One region of the Arsenophonus endosymbiont of Crataerina pallida genome, then DNA from elsewhere that is predicted to be linked to it. Evidence: riboswitches for the same ligand, from Rfam matches in the RefSeq annotation. Region 1 holds a riboswitch; the other holds the start of a gene.

Region 1 (10,874 bases):
GATGGGCTAGCCGCAGGTAAAGGCGTGGTTGTTGCTATGACTTTAGAAGAAGCCAAAAATGCTGTTCATGATATGCTTGCCGGTAATGCATTTGGCCAAGCGGGTCACCGTATCGTTATTGAGGAGTTTCTTGACGGCGAAGAAGCCAGTTTTATCGTAATGGTTGATGGTGAAAATGTCATTCCTATGGCAACAAGCCAAGATCATAAGCGTGTTGGTAATAATGATAGCGGGCCAAATACAGGTGGAATGGGGGCATATTCTCCTGCTCCGGTTGTCACAGACATTATTCATCAGCGTGTAATGGATCAAATTATTTATCCTACGGTAAAAGGTATGGCGCTCGAAGATCGGCGATATCAAGGATTTTTATATGCGGGATTAATGATAGATAAACAAGGAAATCCAAAGGTTATTGAATTTAATTGTCGATTTGGTGATCCAGAAACACAACCCATTATGATGCGCTTACAATCTGATCTGGTAGAACTTTGTCTAGCCGGCGCTAAAGGAGAATTAGCGGGTAAAACATCATGTTGGGATGAACGCTGTGCCTTAGGTGTTGTCATGGCCGCTGAAGGTTATCCGGCCAATTATCGTAAAGGTGATATTATTGAAGGGATCAATGATAACCCAGCAGAAATGTGTAAAGTTTTTCACGCCGGAACAGAATTAAAACAAAACCAAGTCATTACTGCCGGTGGCCGTGTACTGTGTGTTACCGCGCTTGGAAAAACAATTCTTGATGCCCAAAAAGCAGCTTATCAGAAAGCAGAAAAAATATCCTGGACGGGTTGTTTCTATAGGGATGATATCGGTTATCGAGCACTCGCTCGTTTAAAATAAAAAATTTAAAGTTTCTCTTTTGTTGGCGCCCATAGACAGAAATTCTTATTGGCAACGAGCAATAACTCGTTGCCTTCTGGTGCTTCTAACCAGGCAATAGCCAAGTCATCTGAACTAGTCTTGGCTCTTTGCAACAACCAATTTTCAGCTTGAGCGGTAAACGATGTATCACGTTTTTCACCACTACAAGTTATAATTTGTCCTTGACGCCAATGACCTTGGTAAAGATGAACATTACCAGCAATAAGTGTGTTGCTCAATTCAATTAAACGCTCTGATTCAAATCGCCAGCGAACAATATCATCCTTAGTTAAAGGAATTTTGTTATTATTTATTATGCGCTGCATAAAAATAATATGGTCATTTTGATCAAATCTTAGCTGTTGTTGCTGTTTATTTTTATAGTCAAAAGATTGATACCGAATCTGCCAAAGTTTATTTTGACGATATTCAAAGAAAGTAATGGTAGTATTTTTGCCTTGGTAAGGACTATATACAGCGACAATTACTTGAGGGTTGCTTTTTTGATCATTTAAGCGCCATAGCCTAACGACGCCGGCGTCAGAAATAAATCCACTTGCGCTAAATTCGGGCATTTTAGGTTTACTGGTGCAAGCGCCAAGTAAAATGAGGATGTGCCCAATCAATAAAAGGGGTTTAATACCCCCTCTGAATATTCTCTTTCGCAACTGAATTACTTAACTGCTTCTTTCAGTGATTTTCCAGCAACAAATACTGGTACATTAGCGGCTTCAATTTTGAGTTCTGCACCTGTTTTAGGATTACGACCAGTACGAGCTGCACGATAATTAATCTTAAAAGTACCAAAACCAACGAATTGAACTTGCTCACCTTCTTTCAATGCATCTGTAATACATTCAATGACTGCTTCTAACGCACTTTTAGCTTGAGTCTTAGTCAAGTTTGCCTTTTGCGCGACACATTCAATTACATGACCCTTATTCATGTTCTTATTTACAGTCTTATTCATAAGTTATCCTTACACAGTGTGTTTATCATTTGCATAGCATCGAGTACGTTGGATATGTAGAACCTATTAATTCTTAATATACGTCCCGAAAGTACTCCTCTCCACCTTCACTGTAGAGCATAGTATACTTCACGGAGTTCGGATTTTAATCCTTTAATCAGCGCTACATCCCGCTCTTCACAAGCGGCAAGTAAACGGTAAATCTCCCATTGAATATCCCATTCTTCTTCAATGGTAAGCAATTCTTTCAGTTCTTCATCAGACATCTCTTTACCTGTCTGAGTCATCTCAAACATTGCGATAGTTCGAATCGAAATTTTACTTACTTCAATAGCACTTTCTAATGTTTCCCCACTTAAGTAAGAATGAATTATTTCACTTAACGCAATACATGCATCAATAGCAGGATGAACTCCGTATATATCAAAATCATTTGCGACGGGAATAACTTCCTCTAACTTTTCCAACTGATTATCAAAATCAATTTTACTATCTTTAATAATCAGTGATTCCCAGATTAAATCTAAAATAATACGATAACGTATTGGATTTAAAAAGCTCGTTTGTTTACAAAACAATTGATAATTAGGATACATACGCTCACATAAACAGGCCATGAAAGTAATATGCCGCCAACTATCTAATTTTGCCAACCGCAAATGAATTGGGTTTCTTAACATCAAATTTCTACTCACTTACCTTTTACGCCGAAGTTTACCTGAAAATCAACAGGTTCCACATATTTTAACTTTAATTATGCCAAATTCTGTTTCATTCGATTAAAAAACGCTCTATTAGAAGCGATTCCATCAGCCCAACGAGTAGGTTCAGGTAAACGATAACCTTTAATACAATGCTTAACCCATAATAGTGAAGCATCTAAACTGATTTTATGGCCAGGTGAGATATAAAGTGGTTTACATCTTTTTTTACTACGAAACACCCAACCAATTTGCTCATTATTATCATTCAATGGTTGGCAGCTTTCCACTATTTCATCTAAAGCTTCATGGTGACCACATAGACGACTTTTTGCTATACCAATCGTTGGAATATCTAATAAAAGACCCAAATGACTAGCTACTCCAAAACGACGAGGATGGGCAATTCCTTGGCCATCAACCATAATAAGATCGGGTTTATGTTGCAGTTTTTCCCAAACCGCCAGTAGTGCAGGATACTCTCGAAAAGAGAGTAAACCTGGAATATAAGGAAATTCAGTCGGTATACGGGCAATATGATATTCAACAATAGCAAGTGAAGGCCAGTGCATAACAACCATTGCGGCTCGGGTTATGGTACCTTTTTCTTCAAATCCAACATCAGCACCAGCAATAAGATTAGGGGTAGCAAAATTATCCGTAAGAATAATTTGTTTAGCTTTTGTGGTCTGTTCCTGACGTAATAATTTGGTATCAATCATATTTATTTTTACTTAAAAAATTTTTATATAAATATATTTTATTATTTGTTTTATAACACAAAATTTAAAAAAATATATTTAAATAATTGTAAATATTTAATTTAGATTTAATAATAAATAAAAAAATATAACAATTATTATTTATCGGCATTTTCTTTGTTTGGATAAACCTTACTTATTGATGATATTGCTCTGATAATTTGTGTACTGAATTAATAAAATTTTTAACATGCTCAGGTGGAATATCCTGGTGAATGCCATGACCTAAATTAAAAACATGGCCACTGCCCTGACCGAATTGCTTTAAAATTGTTTTAACCTCAAACTCGATACGTTCTTTTGATGCATATAATATAGAAGGATCCATGTTTCCCTGTAATGCAACCTTATCTCCTACACGAGAACGAGCCTCTTCAATATCTGTTATCCAGTCGATCCCTAACGCGTCACAACCGGTCGCAGCCATTGCCTCTAACCATTGGCCACCGCCTTTAGTAAATAAGGTCACCGGGACTTTACGCCCTTCATGTTCTCGCTGTAGACCATCAATGATCTGATGCATGTAATGTAAAGAAAATTGATGGTAATCAGGACCGGTTAATACACCACCCCAAGTATCAAAAATCATCACCGATTGAGCACCAGCCCGAATCTGAGCATTTAGATAAAGAATGACACTTTGGGCCAACTTATCCAATAATAAATGTAACGCTTTTGGCTCCGTATACATCATCTTCTTAATATGGGTGAAAGCCTTACTACTTCGCCCTTCGACCATATAAGTTGCCAATGTCCATGGACTACCAGAAAAACCGATTAATGGCACTTTTCCTTGTAACGCCTTGCGGATAGCGCGTACAGCATTCATTACGTAAACCAATTCTTGTTCAGGATCAGGAATTGGCAGTTTCTCTATATCAGCCACACAATCAATTGGACGCTGAAACATAGGCCCTTCTCCGGCTGAAAAATAAAGACCTAAGCCCATCGCATCAGGAATAGTAAGAATATCTGAAAACAGGATCGCCGCATCTAATGGAAAACGATGTAGCGGTTGTAATGTCACTTCACAGGCTAACTCGGTATTTTTGCACAATGAAAGAAAATCACCGGCTTGCTGACGAATTTTTCGATACTCCGGTAAATAACGACCGGTCTGGCGCATCATCCATACTGGGGTTTTATCAACTGGCTGCCGTAATAGCGCACGTAAGTAGCGATCGTTTGTTAATGCAGACATCATTAGCTCCATTAAATGGCAATTAGAAATTGCCATTTATCATCGTGTATTTGCCTTTTTCTTGTTGCTTAAATCAGCAACAACTTAGATATAGCGTGATTAATATTATTTGTATAAGTTATCATTTTCTTGCCGACATAAAGCCAGTGTATCTTCAATTAAACGGCGAGCTATGGTATCAGGAGGCGGTATAAGCGGTAATTTATCATGATGATACCAGTCCGCGCTAATTAACTCATCAGGATTAGCCTGGATTTCACCACTGGCATAATCAGCCAGAAAACCGATCATTAATGAATGAGGAAAAGGCCATGGCTGTGAAGCAATATAGCGAATGTTACTAATGATAATATTACTCTCTTCTTTTACTTCTCTTTTCACCGCTTCTTCAATAGTCTCACCTAGTTCAACAAATCCTGCTAATACAGTAAATATTGGCTTTTTTTTATGACGCCGATGTTGAGCCAATAAGATATGATCAGCACGCCGAATAGCAACAATAATACAGGGCGCAATTTGCGGATAATAGCGCTCATGACAATGACTACACAAGCATGCCCATTCGGTTAAGCTGGCTGTCATTTTGTTGCCGCAATAACCGCAATAATGGTGCGAACGATAAAACTCTGCCAGTTGAATACCGCGTCCAACTAGTTTAAATAGCCCCTCATCTTGACTGGCAATCCATCGCGGCGAACACATATCCGTTGGTGATTTTACTATAATTAACCAAATCGTTTCCGCTTGCCATTCACCAATAGGGAGTGCCTCTTTTCCTGTTAGCGACCAAAATTGGGCGGAACCTTTCGGTAAATCACCATTTGGCAACCAAATTCGACCACCAGAACTAACCACCCACCAGCCTGTTTCTGTTCCTGTTAACTTTTTTCTAATCATATAGCTCAATTCTTCTATATTTTATTGATTAGTGAATTTTGAAAATATGCCTTATTCATCAATATCAAGTGTCTATTTTGATTAACAGTTGTTTGATGAAGAAGTTATCCATTGCAGTTTTCATTATCTCTCTTATATACTGATATCATCTTGTCGGAGTGCCTAGTCGGTTTAATAATACCTACAGGCTGAGACCGTTAATTCGGGATCCGCGGAACCTGATCAGGCTAATACCTGCGAAGGGAACAAGAGTAATCAACCTGCGATTTTGACTTATCAAAAGTAAACAGCGCAATTATTATACTATTACTCTCACCGAGCTCCAGACAAGCAATTTCTCTCTTACGTGAACCATTTGTAATGATTATAGGAATTTGCTATGTTGAAAAATATTATTGCAACCAGCGATATTACCGTTAAAACCAATACCACTTCGCCACGAAAAGCACAACGTGAAGCGGCACAACGTTTTCTTGATAAGCTACAAAATATCAACTTTCCCAATTCAAAACGGATCTATTTAACAGGTTATCACTATAATACCCAAGTTCCTATGCGTGAAATTCAGCTTTCACCGACCTTGGTTGGCGGTACAAAAGATAAACCCTTGTTTGTAGAGAATGAGGCAATACCTGTCTATGATACTTCTGGCGCCTATGGCGATGCTGATGTAACTGTAAATATTAAGGAGGGTTTAAAAAAATGCCGCCAATACTGGATCCTCGATCGCAATGATACTGAGTTAGTTAAAAAACCAAGCTCTTATTTTACCCAACAACGACTGACTGATGCAGGATTGAATCATCTTCGCTTCAATCACCGACCACAACCATTAAAAGCCAAAACCGGAAAAACAGTCACGCAGTTGCACTATGCCCGTCAAGGGATAATCACACCTGAAATGGAATTTATTGCGATCCGCGAAAATATGGGACGCGAGCGTATCAATAGTAAAATATTAACTCAACAGCACCCAGGCCAAAGCTTTAATGCTAACCTGCCAAACAATATTACCCCTGAATTTGTTCGACAAGAAGTTGCCGCTGGACGTGCCATTATTCCAGCCAATATTAACCATCCTGAATCCGAGCCGATGATCATTGGTCGAAATTTTTTGGTGAAAGTCAATGCTAATATCGGTAATTCCTCAGTAACTTCATCGATTGAAGAAGAAATTGAAAAACTAATCTGGGCGACTCACTGGGGAGCTGACACCGTGATGGATTTATCGACAGGCCGCTATATCCATGAAACGAGAGAATGGATCTTACGTAATAGCCCAGTTCCTATTGGTACAGTGCCAATTTATCAAGCACTAGAAAAAGTCAATGGCGTTGCAGAAAATTTGAGCTGGGAAATATTTCGCGACACCTTACTTGAACAGGCCGAACAAGGCGTAGACTACTTTACCATCCACGCCGGTGTCTTACTACGCTATATACCAATGACTGCTAATCGATTGACGGGTATTGTTTCTCGCGGTGGCTCTATTATGGCCAAATGATGCTTGTCACATCATCAAGAAAATTTTTTGTATACCCATTTCGACGAAATCTGTGCAATCTGTGCTGCTTATGATGTCTCTTTGTCCCTTGGCGATGGATTACGACCTGGCTCCTTACAAGACGCTAATGATGAAGCGCAATTTGCTGAACTATATACATTAGGCGAATTAACCAAGGTAGCCTGGCAATATGATGTTCAAGTTATGATAGAAGGCCCTGGTCATATCCCAATGCAAATGATCCGCCGCAATATGACGGAAGAATTAACTCATTGCCATGAAGCGCCATTCTATACCTTAGGGCCTTTAACCACCGACATCGCACCAGGTTATGATCACTTTACCTCTGGTATCGGTGCGGCTTTAATTGGTTGGTTTGGCTGTGCCATGCTCTGTTATGTTACTCCAAAAGAGCACTTGGGTTTACCTAATAAAGAAGATGTAAAACAAGGACTTATTACCTATAAAATTGCTGCCCATGCCGCTGATTTGGCTAAAGGCCACCCTGGGGGCTCAAATTCGTGATAACGCCTTATCCAAAGCCAGATTTGAGTTTCGTTGGGAAGACCAATTTAATCTGGCTCTCGATCCTACAACCGCACGTGCCTACCATGATGAAACACTACCGCAAGCCGCTGGTAAAGTCGCCCATTTTTGCTCAATGTGTGGGCCTAAATTTTGCTCCATGAAAATTTCACAAGAAGTCCGTAAGCATGCAGCTCAAATGGCACAGATGTCGGTAACATTTCGCGCCCACGGTAGTGAGCTATACCACGATATGGAGACGATTTCCGATGACAAAATGGCCTGATCACGCATTTGCAACTACGGAGCATAAACTTGGCTTGTATCCAGTGGTTGATTCCGTCGAGTGGATAAGGCGCTTGCTTAGCGTCGGTGTTACCACTATTCAATTAAGGATCAAAGATCGATTAGCCAGTAACCTCGAACAAGATATTAATCAGGCAATTATGCTAGGCCAGCAATATCAAGCTCGCCTATTTATTAATGACTATTGGCAATTAGCCATAAAACATGGCGCCTATGGCGTCCATTTAGGGCAAGAGGATATTAATTTCGCTGATCTGAATCGCCTACAAAAAGCGGGATTACGCCTAGGAATTTCGACCCATAATCAACAAGAACTCATCAGAGCAAAGCAGTTAAAACCCTCTTATATTGCATTAGGACATATTTTTCCTACTACTACAAAATTAATGTCCTCATCACCGCAAGGTTTAGTAACCCTAAAACAGCAGGTTAATGACACACCAGATTATGCCACTATTGCAATAGGCGGTATCTCTTTAGCGTGTGTTCCCGCAGTGCTTGCAACTGGCGTCGGGGGTATTGCTATGGTTAGTGCGATCATCAAATCGACTAACTGGCGTAAAGTTGTTGCTCAGTTACTCTATCTCATCGAAGGTAAGGAAATGATCGATGCTTGATGATGCTATTTTTATGCGCTATAGCCGTCAGCTATTACTTGAAGAAATCGGTAATAAAGGACAACAAAAATTAACAATGAGCAAAGTGCTTATTGTGGGATTGGGGGGACTGGGTTCACCGGCGGCACTTTATTTAGCGGCGGCCGGTGTCGGCGAACTCTGGTTGGCCGATAACGATAAGCTACATATTTCCAACCTGCAACGACAAATTCTTTACCATACGCAGGATGTTTCTCAGCTTAAAGTCACATTAGCAGCAAAACAGTTTAATCAGCTCAATCCACAAATCAAGGTGAAAACATTTAACACCAAACAACATTATCATTCTCTCCGTCCACTTGTCCGCAATACTGATCTGGTATTGGATTGTACTGATAATATGTCAACCCGCCAGGCAATTAATGCAGCTTGCGTGGCAGAAAAAAACCACTCATTAGTGGTAGTGCAGTAGGGTTCAATGGTCAACTGTTAGTGCTTGAACCTCCCTATAACCAAGGCTGCTATGCTTGCCTTTATCCTGATACCAATGAACCCTATCAAAACTGCCGCACAGCAGGAGTTGTCGGACCGATTGTTGGCGTTATCGGCACTCTGCAAGCCTTAGAGGCGATTAAATTATTAATCAATTTACCTTCTTCTCTCAATGGAAAACTGAAATTATTCGATGGTAAACAACACAATTGGCATACCTTGCAACTTAGCAAAGCAAAAAGCTGTTTAGTTTGTGGAACCAGGAGATAAATATGCACATTATGCTAAATGATCGACTGATCGAACTTAATAGTGCAATCACAATCAGCCAATTATTTGATCATCTGAAACTTAACGCATCAGGTATTGCAATAGCAATTAATCAGATCATTATTCCCCGTGAAGATTGGAACCATCACTATATTAACCACCAAGATAAGATCCTGTTATTCCAGGCCATTGCCGGAGGCTAATTTATGTTAAAAATTGCTGATACTGTTTTTCAATCACGTTTATTTATTGGTAGCGGAAAATTCGCTAATTCATCATTGATGACCCAAGCTATACAAGCTTCTGGCAGTCAGTTAGTCACCATGGCGATGAAGAGGCTTGATTTAATAAATAAAAATGATGATATTTTAGCGCCATTACAAAAAATCGGCGTCAAATTATTACCTAATACTTCTGGTGCTAAAAATGCCCAAGAAGCTCTATTTGCCGCTCGTCTAGCGCGTGAAGCCTTAGCCACAAACTGGATAAAACTTGAGATCCACCCCGATACAAAATACTTATTACCCGATCCGATTGAGACGTTAAAAGCGGCTGAACTATTGGTAAAAGAAGGTTTTATTGTTTTACCTTATTGTAGTGCCGATCCTGTCTTGTGTCGGCGTTTAGAGGAGGTAGGTTGCGCCGCTGTGATGCCGCTTGGCGCACCTATCGGTACCAATAAAGGATTAATTACCTACGATTTTCTACAAATTATTGTTGAACAAGCCTCGATCCCAGTTGTTGTCGATGCAGGGCTCGGAGCACCCAGTCATGCATTAGCCGCTTTGGAGATGGGAGCCGATGCTGTACTGGTAAATACCGCCATTGCCGTTGCTAATGATCCTGTTGCAATGGCTCACGCTTTTCGCATTGCCACTGAAGCAGGTGAGATAGTACAAGCGGCTGGACTCGCGGCGCAGCAGCATCAAGCGGCATCCACTAGCCCTTTAACTCAATTCCTCGAGGCATTTCAATAATGACGGCTTTTACTGAAATTTATCAGCAACTTGATTGGCAGCAACTAGCGATACAAATTAATAGCAAATCGGCTCAAGAGGTTGAAAAAGCGATTTGCTCAGACAGACCGTCCCTGAATGATTTTATGGCTCTCATTTCACCCGCTGCCTATCCCTATCTGGAAGTTATCGCTCAAAAAGCGCAAAAATTAACCCGCCAGCGCTTTGGCAATACTGTTGGTCTTTATGTACCGCTCTACCTGTCTAACCTGTGTGCTAATAATTGTACTTATTGTGGTTTTTCCATGCACAACCCAATCAAACGAAAAACACTTCACGAAACAGAAATTATTGCAGAATGCGAAGCGCTACGTTCCATTGGATATAATAATCTCTTGCTGGTAACCGGTGAACATCCAAGCAAAGTGGGGATGAATTATTTTCGCCAATATATTCCATTAATTAAAAAATATTTCAGTACGCTATTGATGGAGGTTCAGCCATTAACAATTACAGAATATAGGGAACTGAAAGAAATTGGCTTAGATGGTGTACTGGTTTACCAGGAAACTTATCATCAACCAACTTATCAGCAGCACCATTTACGGGGGAAAAAACAAGATTTTTTTTGGCGTCTAGAAACACCGGATCGCCTTGGCCAGGCCGGTATTGATAAAATCGGCTTAGGTGCACTAATCGAATTATCCGATAATTGGCGAGTTGACTATTATCTCGTCGCAAATCATCTATCTTATCTGCAAAAAAATATTGGAAAAGCCGTTACTCTATTTCTTTCCCCCGAATACGCGCTTGTATAGGGGGTATTCA
Region 2 (10,874 bases), 520 kb from region 1:
TAAGCGATAGAGGAACTGTTTCTTCATATTTTGCCGCTATTCCAGTCTCAATCGTTTTTTGCCATTGCTGGAGCATAAATATGAATATCGCTTCAATTTGTTCATCAGTCTCAAAAAAAGCATCTAACAGGCATTGACATAATGGCAACCATTCTGACAATTTCCTTTCCTGATTAAGTTTACTTCTCCAACTAGCCAATGAATCAATAAATGCGGCAAGCTGCCCAGCTAATTTCACGGATAACCCTGTACATTCATCATAAGGTAAAATTTTATTCCAAGTCCCTACATGACTATCCATCGCATAACCAAGCAACATTCTATTTAAACCAAAAGCCCAGGTATTTTGCCCTGTTGCTGGCAATTCCAGCATTGCAATGTTTTCATCATCAAGCCCCCAACGGATACCTGATTCGTTAATCCATCGTCGCAATAAAAGTAATTCATCATCGTAAATAGAAAATCGACGAGCCAGTGCAGGCACTTCTAATAAAGCTAATACTTGTTCTGTGGTAAAACGACTTTGGGGTAAATCAAGTAACGAAATAAAAGCTTGCAAAATAGGATGTACCTGCCTGGCTTTTCTATCTGAAATAGAAAAAGGTAACCGACGTTCAGGGGACACATGACTAAATACCGCTTGGATATAAGGTGCGTAACTATCAATATCTGCCACCATTACAATTATATCTTTGGGTGTTAAATTTGGATCGTCTTCAAAGAGACGCAATAAATAATCTTGCAATACTTCAATTTCACGTTGTGGGCTATGGCATGAATGAAATGTTAATGATTTATCTTGTTTGCTTAATTGTCTTTTTGAAAGACTATTATTATAACTCGCTTCGGTTAAGCCAAGTTGCGCATGATCTTCTAAATCTAAAATATCTCGCTGCACTTGGTGCAACAAACAATCACGTGGTAAATCTACAAAGGCAGCAACTTCATTAGATAGCTCCAACTGAGACAGGAAATAGAGGTTGTCACGGCCTAATTTACCCCAAGAAGCTAATAGCGGATTAGTCAGAAATTGTTCACCTTGTTGATTAAATAACGTATCAGGTGAACTTTCTCCCTTGAAACGCGCAATTTCATGGTTATTTCGATAATTTTTTAACTTGTGTCGTTCAAGTTTTGCCAAAGAAGCATAGCTCTGAATATCTCCCCAATAATAACGACATGGGTTAGTAAACATTAAATGAATATCTATATGCTGGCCAAGGGCATTTAATGCCTGCAAATAAACCGGAGGTAATGCGGTGATACCACAGATAAATACACGTTTTGGCAACCTAATATGTGAAGGCAGATTAGCATGCAAACTTTGTATAAATTGTTGATAGAGATTTGCCCGATGCCATTTAGATTGATTAAGCTTTTCCGTATACTCTGTCAACGCTAACCAAAGACGTTTTTGCCATTGCTGATTATCACTTAATCCCTCAATTAGTTGTTTTTTACGCCAGCTTTCTAACCATTGGGGACGGTAAACTAAATATTGGTCAAACAGATCCGCAATCCGAGCTGATAACTGATACAACTTACGTTTACCCATATCCTCATTAAGATATTGTCTAAGAGGCTTGAATTCAGGTTCTTGTAGCAAGGAAGGTAAAATTGTCATTAATTTCCAAGTCATTGCCTTTTTGGTAAAAGCACTCTCTGATGGGATATCAGATAAAACCCGAGTAAACATGTCCCAAATAAAAGTTGCCGGTAGCGGAAAAGAAATGTTAGCGGCAATTCCCAAGCTTTGCGCAAGCTCTATTTTTAGCCATTGCGACATACCTGGACTTTGAACCAAAATAATTTCTTGCTCAAACGGCTGGGTCAAGGGATTATTTTTGATCAAACTAGAAATAAGCTCTTTGTGAATATCTAATTGATTAGAATGATAAATTTGTAGCATAATCTTTTCCTGACAAACAGTACCACCTTGATGCAGCAGTTAATTGGTTATAAGGCATCTTAAATGTAACTAATATCTGCTTACAATTATCTGTAATGTTCACGTAACGATATGATAAGTCAATATTTTTAGGCATATCATTTGTTATATCGGCACTAATAGAGTCAATGCCTAGCATCGCTTCTCCACTTTCAAAAAAAGTGTGCATCATGCGAAATTGCTGTGTTTTTGCCATGCGAGAGAAAATCCAGCCATTAGATTATGAACATATTTTATTAATGCGATAGCTGAAATCGCAAATAAGGCTATAGCTACCATAACTTCTGTTATTGCCATTCCAGATTGCCTGTTAGGCTTAGAATTTTTCATTGACAAAATTCCGCTCTTTTAACTGGACAAAAATCCAACCATCCCTGTTTTAGAGGAACAAAACCAGATATGGCATTTTTATCTTTCTTAAGCCATTGATAAAGTGTAAATATAGCTTTACCCTCAAAATAAGCATGGCCGGCTAATAGATAATAATCATTTTTATAGTAACGCAAACAACTTTTAAAATCCGCGCCTAACGGTTGCAGACAAGACCATGAGGCATTTTTTTCCTTAGTCATAACCCAAGGTTGATATTTTCCCCAAGCCAATGCAGACTCAGCTTGCTCAAAAAAAAGCCAATAACTTCGTTCACTTTCCAACATCTGCAATATATTATTCTGATGATGCAACGCTTTTAACATTAATAAACTCATAGAAATAAGCATTATTATTACCATTAATAAAACGCTCCCTTGCTGTTCAAACTTGTGAGGAAAAAACCAATTTATCTGTTTCATATCGATTGATTTCTTAAATAAATTTTTAGTTGGTATTCCCTTAATAGATCTGGATATGCTCGCGGAGATAGACTTAAAAATACAGCTAAAAAACGTTTTTCATCCATGATCACCTCTTTTAAAGCAAATTGTGAAACTATTATCTGTTTGGGATCAAATAGGTTTATCCATCCTTGCCCTTCACAATCTACTCCGCTACGGTGTATTTCCATCTTACCTCGATGAATACGATAGATAAAGAAATCAGAAGTCTCATCTGTTGCTTTTTGCCATTTGCCATTTGCCATTTGCCATTTGCCATCTAAATTGTAATCGTAAATAAGATGAATACAGGAATGCTTGGCCTCGCCTCGTTTTTCACTAATTTTCAATGCCACTCCGACACAATCACCAAAACAATAACCTGAAAGTCGAACATCTTTTTCCAACATTAATAAGAATTGTCTCGCCACAATATCAAGATGATAAGCTTGATATAATCGATTGATTTGCTGCGTCAGTAATGGATATAGCGTTATGATAGCGAGAAAAACAATACTACTTATTATTAAGCTGATTAGGACTTCTATCAGAGAAAAACCTTGTTGCTTACAATTAAAGGAAATGTGTTTATTTAGCATTTAGCTATTCCCCCCAGCCTTTGATTACTACATAAACGCACTCGTCCCAAACCCGAAATAATGATCGAGATCTCTGCTGATTGATTGCTAAAACGTAAAGTAGTCGGTAATGCCGTTCCTCTTTTACCTAGCAACAAGGTCGATATTCGGCTGTAGTTTTGCAACACTACTTCATTATGCCTATTAATCCACTTCATCTCTGTACTTTGCTGGGTATCTTTTTTACCTTTAATTGCAACTATCAGCATCCAATTTGAAGTTTTATCCGTTTGAACTATCAATTGCCTCTCTTGATTCAAATAAGCCGCCTGCATTTGATGACGGGCAATAAAAGCGGCAACTTTTTGCGTAACAACAATTAAATGTATTTTTTGTTGATAATTTCGCCACCCCTTAATGCTAACAACAGCAATCAAGGCTGCTATGGCAATCGCAATCATAATTTCAAGCAGAGTGAACCCTTGTTGGCGCATATATTTTTGCCATATGTAGCACAATTAATGCAAACTATTGTTATGTATTTAGGATAAAAAAATAAATGCTCAAATAAGATAGAAGGGAAACAGATCTATTAAAAAATTGGTATTACAAAAAACTGGGGAGCAAAGATAGAAACGCCTCCCAGATTTTAATGTTTTTAGTGGCTATTTATTAATTAAACCATAATATTAATTAAAAACAGCAAATAAGATGGTAGTCACCTTGTTGATGTTAATGATCAAAGCAACCCATAAAAAATGTCATACCGTAAATGGATATTTAATTGCATCATGATATTGGTAACCAATGACTTCAAAATCATCACTAGTCACCCAGGTTTCAATATCTTTTAATGTTTTAATATTAGGATTAATACGTAGTTGCGGCAAAGAATAAGGAGTACGCTTCAACTGGATATCACGCATAATCGAAAGTTGATTTTCATAAATGTGAGCATTCACTATCTTATGGTAAGCCTTACCTGGTTTGTGACCCGTGATCTGAGCAATCAGTGCCAGTAAAACAAAACATTGAATTTGATTAAAGTTTAGTCCCAAAGGAACATCACAACTACGTTGATATGAAGTTAAATAAAGCGTATCAGCTAGCAGAGAAAAAGTGTGCGTATACATACAAGAGCGTAAACAACCTAATTCAAACTCACCCGGATTGTAAAAAGTGATTATCTCGGCACGATCATCTATTCCTACCGAAAGGTTGCTAATGACTTTTTGCAGCTGATCTAAATAAGTACCATCAGGCCGTCGCCATGAACGCCCCTGAACACCATAAACCCGCCCCATGTCATCTTCACCTTTACGGTTCGGATTATTGAGCCATGCCTGATTTTCATTCGCATTGGCATTCCATGTATTACAGCCAATATCACGAAATTGTGCAGCGTTAGAATAACCTCTTAGATAACCTAATAATTCAGCAATAGCCGCTTTATAAAAACTTTTGCGAGTCGTAATTAAAGGAAACTGGTTATTTGCGACATCATATTCAAGATCAGCATTAATAACCGTTAAACACCGAACTCCTGTGCGTTTATTTGCTACCCACTGACCTTTATCAATAATACGCTGACATAAATCCAGATATTGTTTCATTATTATTACTCGCTTAGAATCTATTATTTAATACTATAAATAAAAGCACTGTATTAAAATTTTCTGCTACTTACTCTTTTCTGCCTTGCTAGCAATGGAATAGTCCGTACAATGGCTATCTTTCTTATAGGCCCAGATCATCATTAAAATACCAATAATGATCATAGGGACTGACAAAATTTGTCCCATACTTACACCACCAAATAGCCCCAACTGCGCATCCGGCTGACGGAAAAATTCAACAAAAATACGGAAAGCCCCATAACCAATCAAAAACAATCCTGAAACACTGCCCATTGGGCGTGGTTTACGAATAAACAGATTCAAAATAATAAATAAAATGATCCCTTCAAAAAATATCTCATAAAGTTGGGAAGGGTGTCGTGGTAATACGCCATACTGCTCTAAAATCGGTAATAAAGAAGGGTCTTGACTAACAATCTGAATGTCTTCTGCTCGTGAGCCTGGGAATAACATTGCCCATGGTGTATCTAATGTTACACGTCCCCAAAGTTCACCATTAATAAAATTACCAATACGTCCCATACCTAATCCAAATGGGATTAATGGAGCAACAAAATCGGCAACTTGAAAAAAATGGCGATGGGTTCTGCGTGCATACCACCACATGGCGCATATCACACCAATTAACCCACCATGAAAAGACATTCCTCCGTCCCAAACTTTAAATAGATACAAAGGATTGCTCAGGAAGGCCGGCAAATTATAAAATAAAACATAGCCTAAACGTCCACCGATAAAGACACCTAAGAAACCAATATAGAGCAAATTTTCAACTTCGTTTTTGGTCCAGCCACTATTTGCTTTTCCGGCTCTCCGTTTTGCCAACCATAGAGCGAAAACAAATCCCACCAAATACATCAAACCATACCAATGAAGGGCTACTGGACCAATCGAGAATATAACAGGATCAATATCAGGAAACACAATATAACTATTATTCATCGTCTCCACTCTTTAGTTTTATAGAGCTTGATAGAATTGCATGACTGCATGCGGTTTAAAATCTAATAGTATTTTATTGATTAAATTCATCAACAAATCTATCTAATGCATACTTTGGCTAGTAAATTTTCCAAAAAATAAACAAGAGTAGCTTTCACTACTCTCACTTCGCTTTCAAAACGACAAAAGTTGGCTATTAAAATAAACATAAACCTACTTTCTTCCGCTAAATTTATTTAGCCACGTTTACGCCTATAGGTATGGCTTTTATTTGATGTCATTGTACTATTTTGCAGTGACATAACCATCGGAGCAAATTCTTTCATAACGCGCCGATAAACATCACGTTTAAAAGAAACAACCTGACGCACAGGATACCAATAACTCACCCAACGCCAACTATCAAATTCAGGCGTTTTACTTGTTTGCACATTAATATTATGTTCATTACAAACCAATTGTAACAAAAACCAACGTTGCTTTTGCCCTATACAAACTGGCTTTGTGTCCCAACGCACCAAACGTTTAGGTAATTTGTAACGTAACCAGTTCCGGGTAGATGCTAATATTTTAACATCTTTACGATCCAACCCAACCTCTTCGAATAATTCCCGATACATTGCCTGTTCTGGTGATTCTTCAGGATTAATGCCCCCTTGAGGGAACTGCCATGAATGTTGCCCATAGCGACGAGCCCATAATACCTGGCCCTGCCGATTACAAATTACAATTCCTACATTCGGGCGGTAGCCATCATTGTCAACCATCTGACTACCTCGTTAAAAATTTAAAAGATAACTTATTGTTTCATACTACTCTATATGGTAAGCCTTTATCAAATATAGTATTTGCAATTATAAGATAACATCTTACAATAAGGCCATCTCAACGGGGTGCCAGCTATGATTAATATTGTTAATAGCTGGCTGAGAAAAACTCGTCGAACCTGATCCGATTAACATCGGCGTAGGGATTTGAGCCACTCTAATGATTTATTCATCAATAAATAGCTTCATTACTGTCCATTCCTCAGATCCTAGAACATCACTTTTATTTAATTATATAGGAGAACTCAGTATTGAAGAATGTACTGCTAAAAATAGTTAGTATTGGTTTAATTTGTTGTTCAGCTTTTGCTCTCCAGGCAAAACCTATATTAACCGTTTACACTTATGATTCCTTTATCGCAGATTGGGGGCCAGGGCCTACAATAAAGCCTGCCTTCGAACAAATCTGTCACTGTGAACTGAAGCTAATTGGCCTAAGTGATGGGGTTGCGTTATTAAATCGCCTTAGAATGGAAGGAAAAAATAGCCCAGCTGATATTGTGCTCGGACTTGATAATAACTTAATTGATCTAGCAAAAAAAACGGGCTTATTTACTGAAAGTAAAATTGACATCAGTCAACTGAAATTACCCATAAAATGGGATAACAATATTTTTATCCCTTACGATTATGGTTATTTTGCTTTTATTTATGATAAGACGCGGATCACTGAAGTGCCTAAAAGTCTTGATGAACTTATTAATAGCCCCCAGCCATGGAAAATTATTTACCAAGATCCACGTACCAGTACACCAGGTTTAGGGCTACTACTTTGGATACAAAAAATTTATGGGCAAAACAGTGCTCAGGCTTGGCAAAAAATAGCCAAAAAAACCGTAACCGTTACTAAAGGTTGGAGCGAATCATATGGATTGTTTTTAAAAGGTGAAAGCGATTTTGTCCTCAGTTATAGCTCTTCACCAGGTTTTCATCTGTTAAATGATAAAAAAAATAATTATGCTGCGGCACTATTTAGTGAGGGTCACTATCTGCAAATTGAAGTGGCGGCCCAATTAGCAACCAGCAAGCAGCCTAAACTAGCTCAACAATTCATGCAATTTATGCTATCACCAACGTTCCAAAAAACGTTGCCGACAACCAATTGGATGTATCCAGTCATTGATATCCCCTTACCCGACGTTTATCAACAAATACCTGTGCCAAAAAAATCATTACAATTTAATGCAGAAGATATTACTCAACATCGCAATCAATGGATCAATTTATGGCAAAATGCCGTCAGCCACCAATAGGGAGTTCACTTTGGCCTGGCATAGTTGTGTCCGGCCTATTAATCACTATTGCGGTAGTTACTTTCAGCACTTTATGGTTACATGCCCCGCAAATAAGCTGGCAAGAATTTATTGATGACAGCTATTTATGGCACGTCATTGGCTTTACATTTTGGCAAGCATTACTATCGACCGTCTTATCCGTTATCCCTGCAATATTTCTCGCCAAAGCCCTTTTTCGACGCCATTTTCCAGGTCGGATACTGTTTTTACGCTTATGTTCGATGACACTGGTATTGCCAGTACTAGTGGCCATTTTTGGCTTATTAACCGTCTATGGTCGGGTGGGATGGATTGCTCAATTTTGTCAATGGTTAGGTATTAATTACCAATTTACTCCTTACGGCCTAAAAGGCATTTTATTAGCACATGTCTTTTTTAATTTACCATTAGCTATGCGGATGCTGTTGCTTGCGCTAGAGAATATTGCAGTTGAGCAACGTCAGCTTGCCGCACAACTCGGCATGAACCAATGGCAACATTTTCGGATTGTTGAATGGCCTTATCTTAGACGACAGATTTTACCAACATCGGCTCTGATTTTTATGTTGTGCTTCGCCAGTTTTGCTACCGTAATGACGCTTGGCAGGGGGCCTGCTGCAACCACCATTGAACTCGCTATCTATCAATCATTAAGTTATGATTTTGATCTCAATAAAGCTGCTTTGCTGGCTCTGATCCAACTTTTTTGCTGTTTAGGGCTAGTATTATTAAGTCAAAAATTAAATGTCGTCTTTTCCGTCGGTGCTAGTCGACAATTGCGGTGGACAAATCCAGCTGATAGTCGATGGCAGAAATGGTGGGATACATTACTGATTAGTATGACCCTATTTTTCTTAATTCCGCCTTTCTTGGCTATTATCGTTGATGGTTTAAACTTAACGCTATTACACGTGTTACAACAGCCAGGCTTATGGCAAGCAGCCATTAATTCGATTTTTATCGCTATTAGTGCTGGCGTACTTTGTATTATTCTTACTATGATGTTGCTTTGGAGTAGTCGTGAATTACGTCTGCGCCGCTCAATACTGCTTTATCGAACTTTCGAATTAAGTGGATTATTAATACTTGCAATGCCAGGCATAGTTTTAGCTACCGGCTTCTTTTTATTGCTAAATAATACTATTAATTTAACCTACTCGCCTTATAGTTTAATCATCTTGACGAATGCTTTAATGGCTATTCCTTATGCCTTAAAAATATTAGAAAATCAGATGTATGACTTAGCTGAACGCTATAATTTATTATGCCTTTCATTACAGATCAAAGGCATAAATCGACTAGCTCAAATTGAATTAAAAGCTTTGAAACGTACAATAGGACAAGCCTTCGCTTTTGCCTGTATACTCTCAATCGGTGATTTTGGTATTATTGCACTGTTTGGTAATGAGAACTTTCGTACCCTACCTTATTATCTCTATCAACAATTAGGCTCTTACCGTAATAATGATGCGGCAGTTACCACGTTGTTAATGCTATTACTTTGTTTCAGCTTATTCAGTTTATTAGAATATTTATCAGGAAAAGAGCATGATTAAATTAGATCAACTTGTCTATTGTTATGAAAATCTAACAATGCAGTTTGATTTTCAAGTAAATAGAGCTGAAAGGGTGGCTATATTAGGCCCTAGTGGCGCAGGGAAAAGTACTCTACTGGATTTGATCGCTGGATTTCAATATCCCAAACAGGGGGAAATTTGGCTAAATAGCCAAAATCATACTGCTACACCACCCGCCAAGCGGCCAGTTTCTATCCTTTTTCAGGAAAATAATCTCTTTTCTCATTTAACTGTTTGGCAAAATATTGCGTTAGGCATTTCACCAAATTTAAGATTAGAAAGAGCTCAACATCGCGCAGTAAAACAGATCATAGAACAAGTTTCTCTTAATAATTGTATCGCTCGTTTACCTGCACAAATATCAGGCGGACAACGCCAACGTACTGCGTTAGCGCGTTGTTTGATCCGCCAAAAACCGATTTTATTGTTAGATGAACCTTTTTCTGCTCTCGATCCAGCTTTACGTAATGAAATGTTAACATTACTTAAACAGGTGTGTGATGAACGCCAATTAACCTTACTGATGGTTTCCCATAATTTGGAAGATGCTAGCCAAATAGCAACTCGGTCTATCGTAATTGCAGATGGAAAAATTGCCTATGATGGTCAACCAGATTGTTTAATTAATGGATTAACACCCGCAAGTAAACTGCTGGGTATATCTCATTTTTGACATTATTTATAATAATTAATTATTAATTCACACTTTGGCAAATAATTGGATGGTATTTTTCGACCTTTATAATACTATTTGTTGTATTAATACTAAGACTACTTTTTCTAATACAAAGATATATGTTGTCACAATTTTATTAAAAACGTATCTATTTTTTATTTTTTATTTTTTATTTTTTATTTAAAAAATCAATCAACAAAAAATTTATTTTTTCAATAAATTGAGAACATAAAATAAATATTTAAAACAAAATACCTACATATCACAAATTATAACAAAATTTAATAATTATTTATTTTTTATATGATATAGAAGAATCAATAATTAAGTAAATAAAATTAAGCGTAACTTTTTTCATCATTTTTTATCTTAATATTGATTATTTCATCTCGCTTTTAGCAAGAATAACATAGATATAAGCGATTATAGCACTCTATCAATTTAACAAAAAATTAAATAACTTATTATATAATATCGATAAAAAAACATTTTTTTAAAAAGATTATTTAAAATAGCACAAAATTTTATTAAATGAATGGATATATTAAACGAAAAATTTTATTACATATAATATTATTATAAAAAGCTAAGATTGTTGCTCAC

What was found. Region 1 has a riboswitch for thiamine pyrophosphate ahead of thiC (phosphomethylpyrimidine synthase ThiC). Riboswitches for the same ligand answer to the same signal wherever they lie in the genome.
Region 2: another riboswitch for thiamine pyrophosphate. It lies ahead of thiB (thiamine ABC transporter substrate binding subunit); the one in region 1 lies ahead of thiC (phosphomethylpyrimidine synthase ThiC).

The regions. Positions count from the first base shown of each region.
Region 1 is NZ_OZ026540.1:1,099,708-1,110,581, reverse strand. Features, by position in the region: gene purD (phosphoribosylamine--glycine ligase) at 1-846, shown strand, start outside; gene AACL31_RS05570 (DUF1481 domain-containing protein) at 852-1,442, opposite strand; gene AACL31_RS05565 (HU family DNA-binding protein) at 1,541-1,813, opposite strand; gene AACL31_RS05560 (YjaG family protein) at 1,945-2,517, opposite strand; gene nfi (deoxyribonuclease V) at 2,592-3,260, opposite strand; gene hemE (uroporphyrinogen decarboxylase) at 3,436-4,500, opposite strand; gene nudC (NAD(+) diphosphatase) at 4,606-5,397, opposite strand; TPP riboswitch at 5,542-5,659, shown strand; partial or broken gene thiC (phosphomethylpyrimidine synthase ThiC) at 5,777-7,712, shown strand; gene thiE (thiamine phosphate synthase) at 7,696-8,349, shown strand; partial or broken gene AACL31_RS05530 (HesA/MoeB/ThiF family protein) at 8,342-9,090, shown strand; gene thiS (sulfur carrier protein ThiS) at 9,093-9,293, shown strand; gene AACL31_RS05520 (thiazole synthase) at 9,297-10,067, shown strand; partial or broken gene thiH (2-iminoacetate synthase ThiH) at 10,064-10,874, shown strand, end outside.
Region 2 is NZ_OZ026540.1:578,362-589,235, reverse strand. Features, by position in the region: gene recC (exodeoxyribonuclease V subunit gamma) at 1-1,909, opposite strand, end outside; gene AACL31_RS03025 (hypothetical protein) at 1,887-2,144, opposite strand; gene AACL31_RS03020 (type IV pilus modification PilV family protein) at 2,117-2,278, opposite strand; gene AACL31_RS03015 (YgdB family protein) at 2,275-2,667, opposite strand; gene AACL31_RS03010 (prepilin peptidase-dependent protein) at 2,736-3,359, opposite strand; gene AACL31_RS03005 (prepilin-type N-terminal cleavage/methylation domain-containing protein) at 3,353-3,832, opposite strand; gene AACL31_RS03000 (thymidylate synthase) at 4,100-4,951, opposite strand; gene lgt (prolipoprotein diacylglyceryl transferase) at 5,018-5,917, opposite strand; gene rppH (RNA pyrophosphohydrolase) at 6,154-6,684, opposite strand; TPP riboswitch at 6,797-6,908, shown strand; gene thiB (thiamine ABC transporter substrate binding subunit) at 7,008-7,997, shown strand; gene thiP (thiamine/thiamine pyrophosphate ABC transporter permease ThiP) at 7,970-9,574, shown strand; gene thiQ (thiamine ABC transporter ATP-binding protein ThiQ) at 9,567-10,268, shown strand.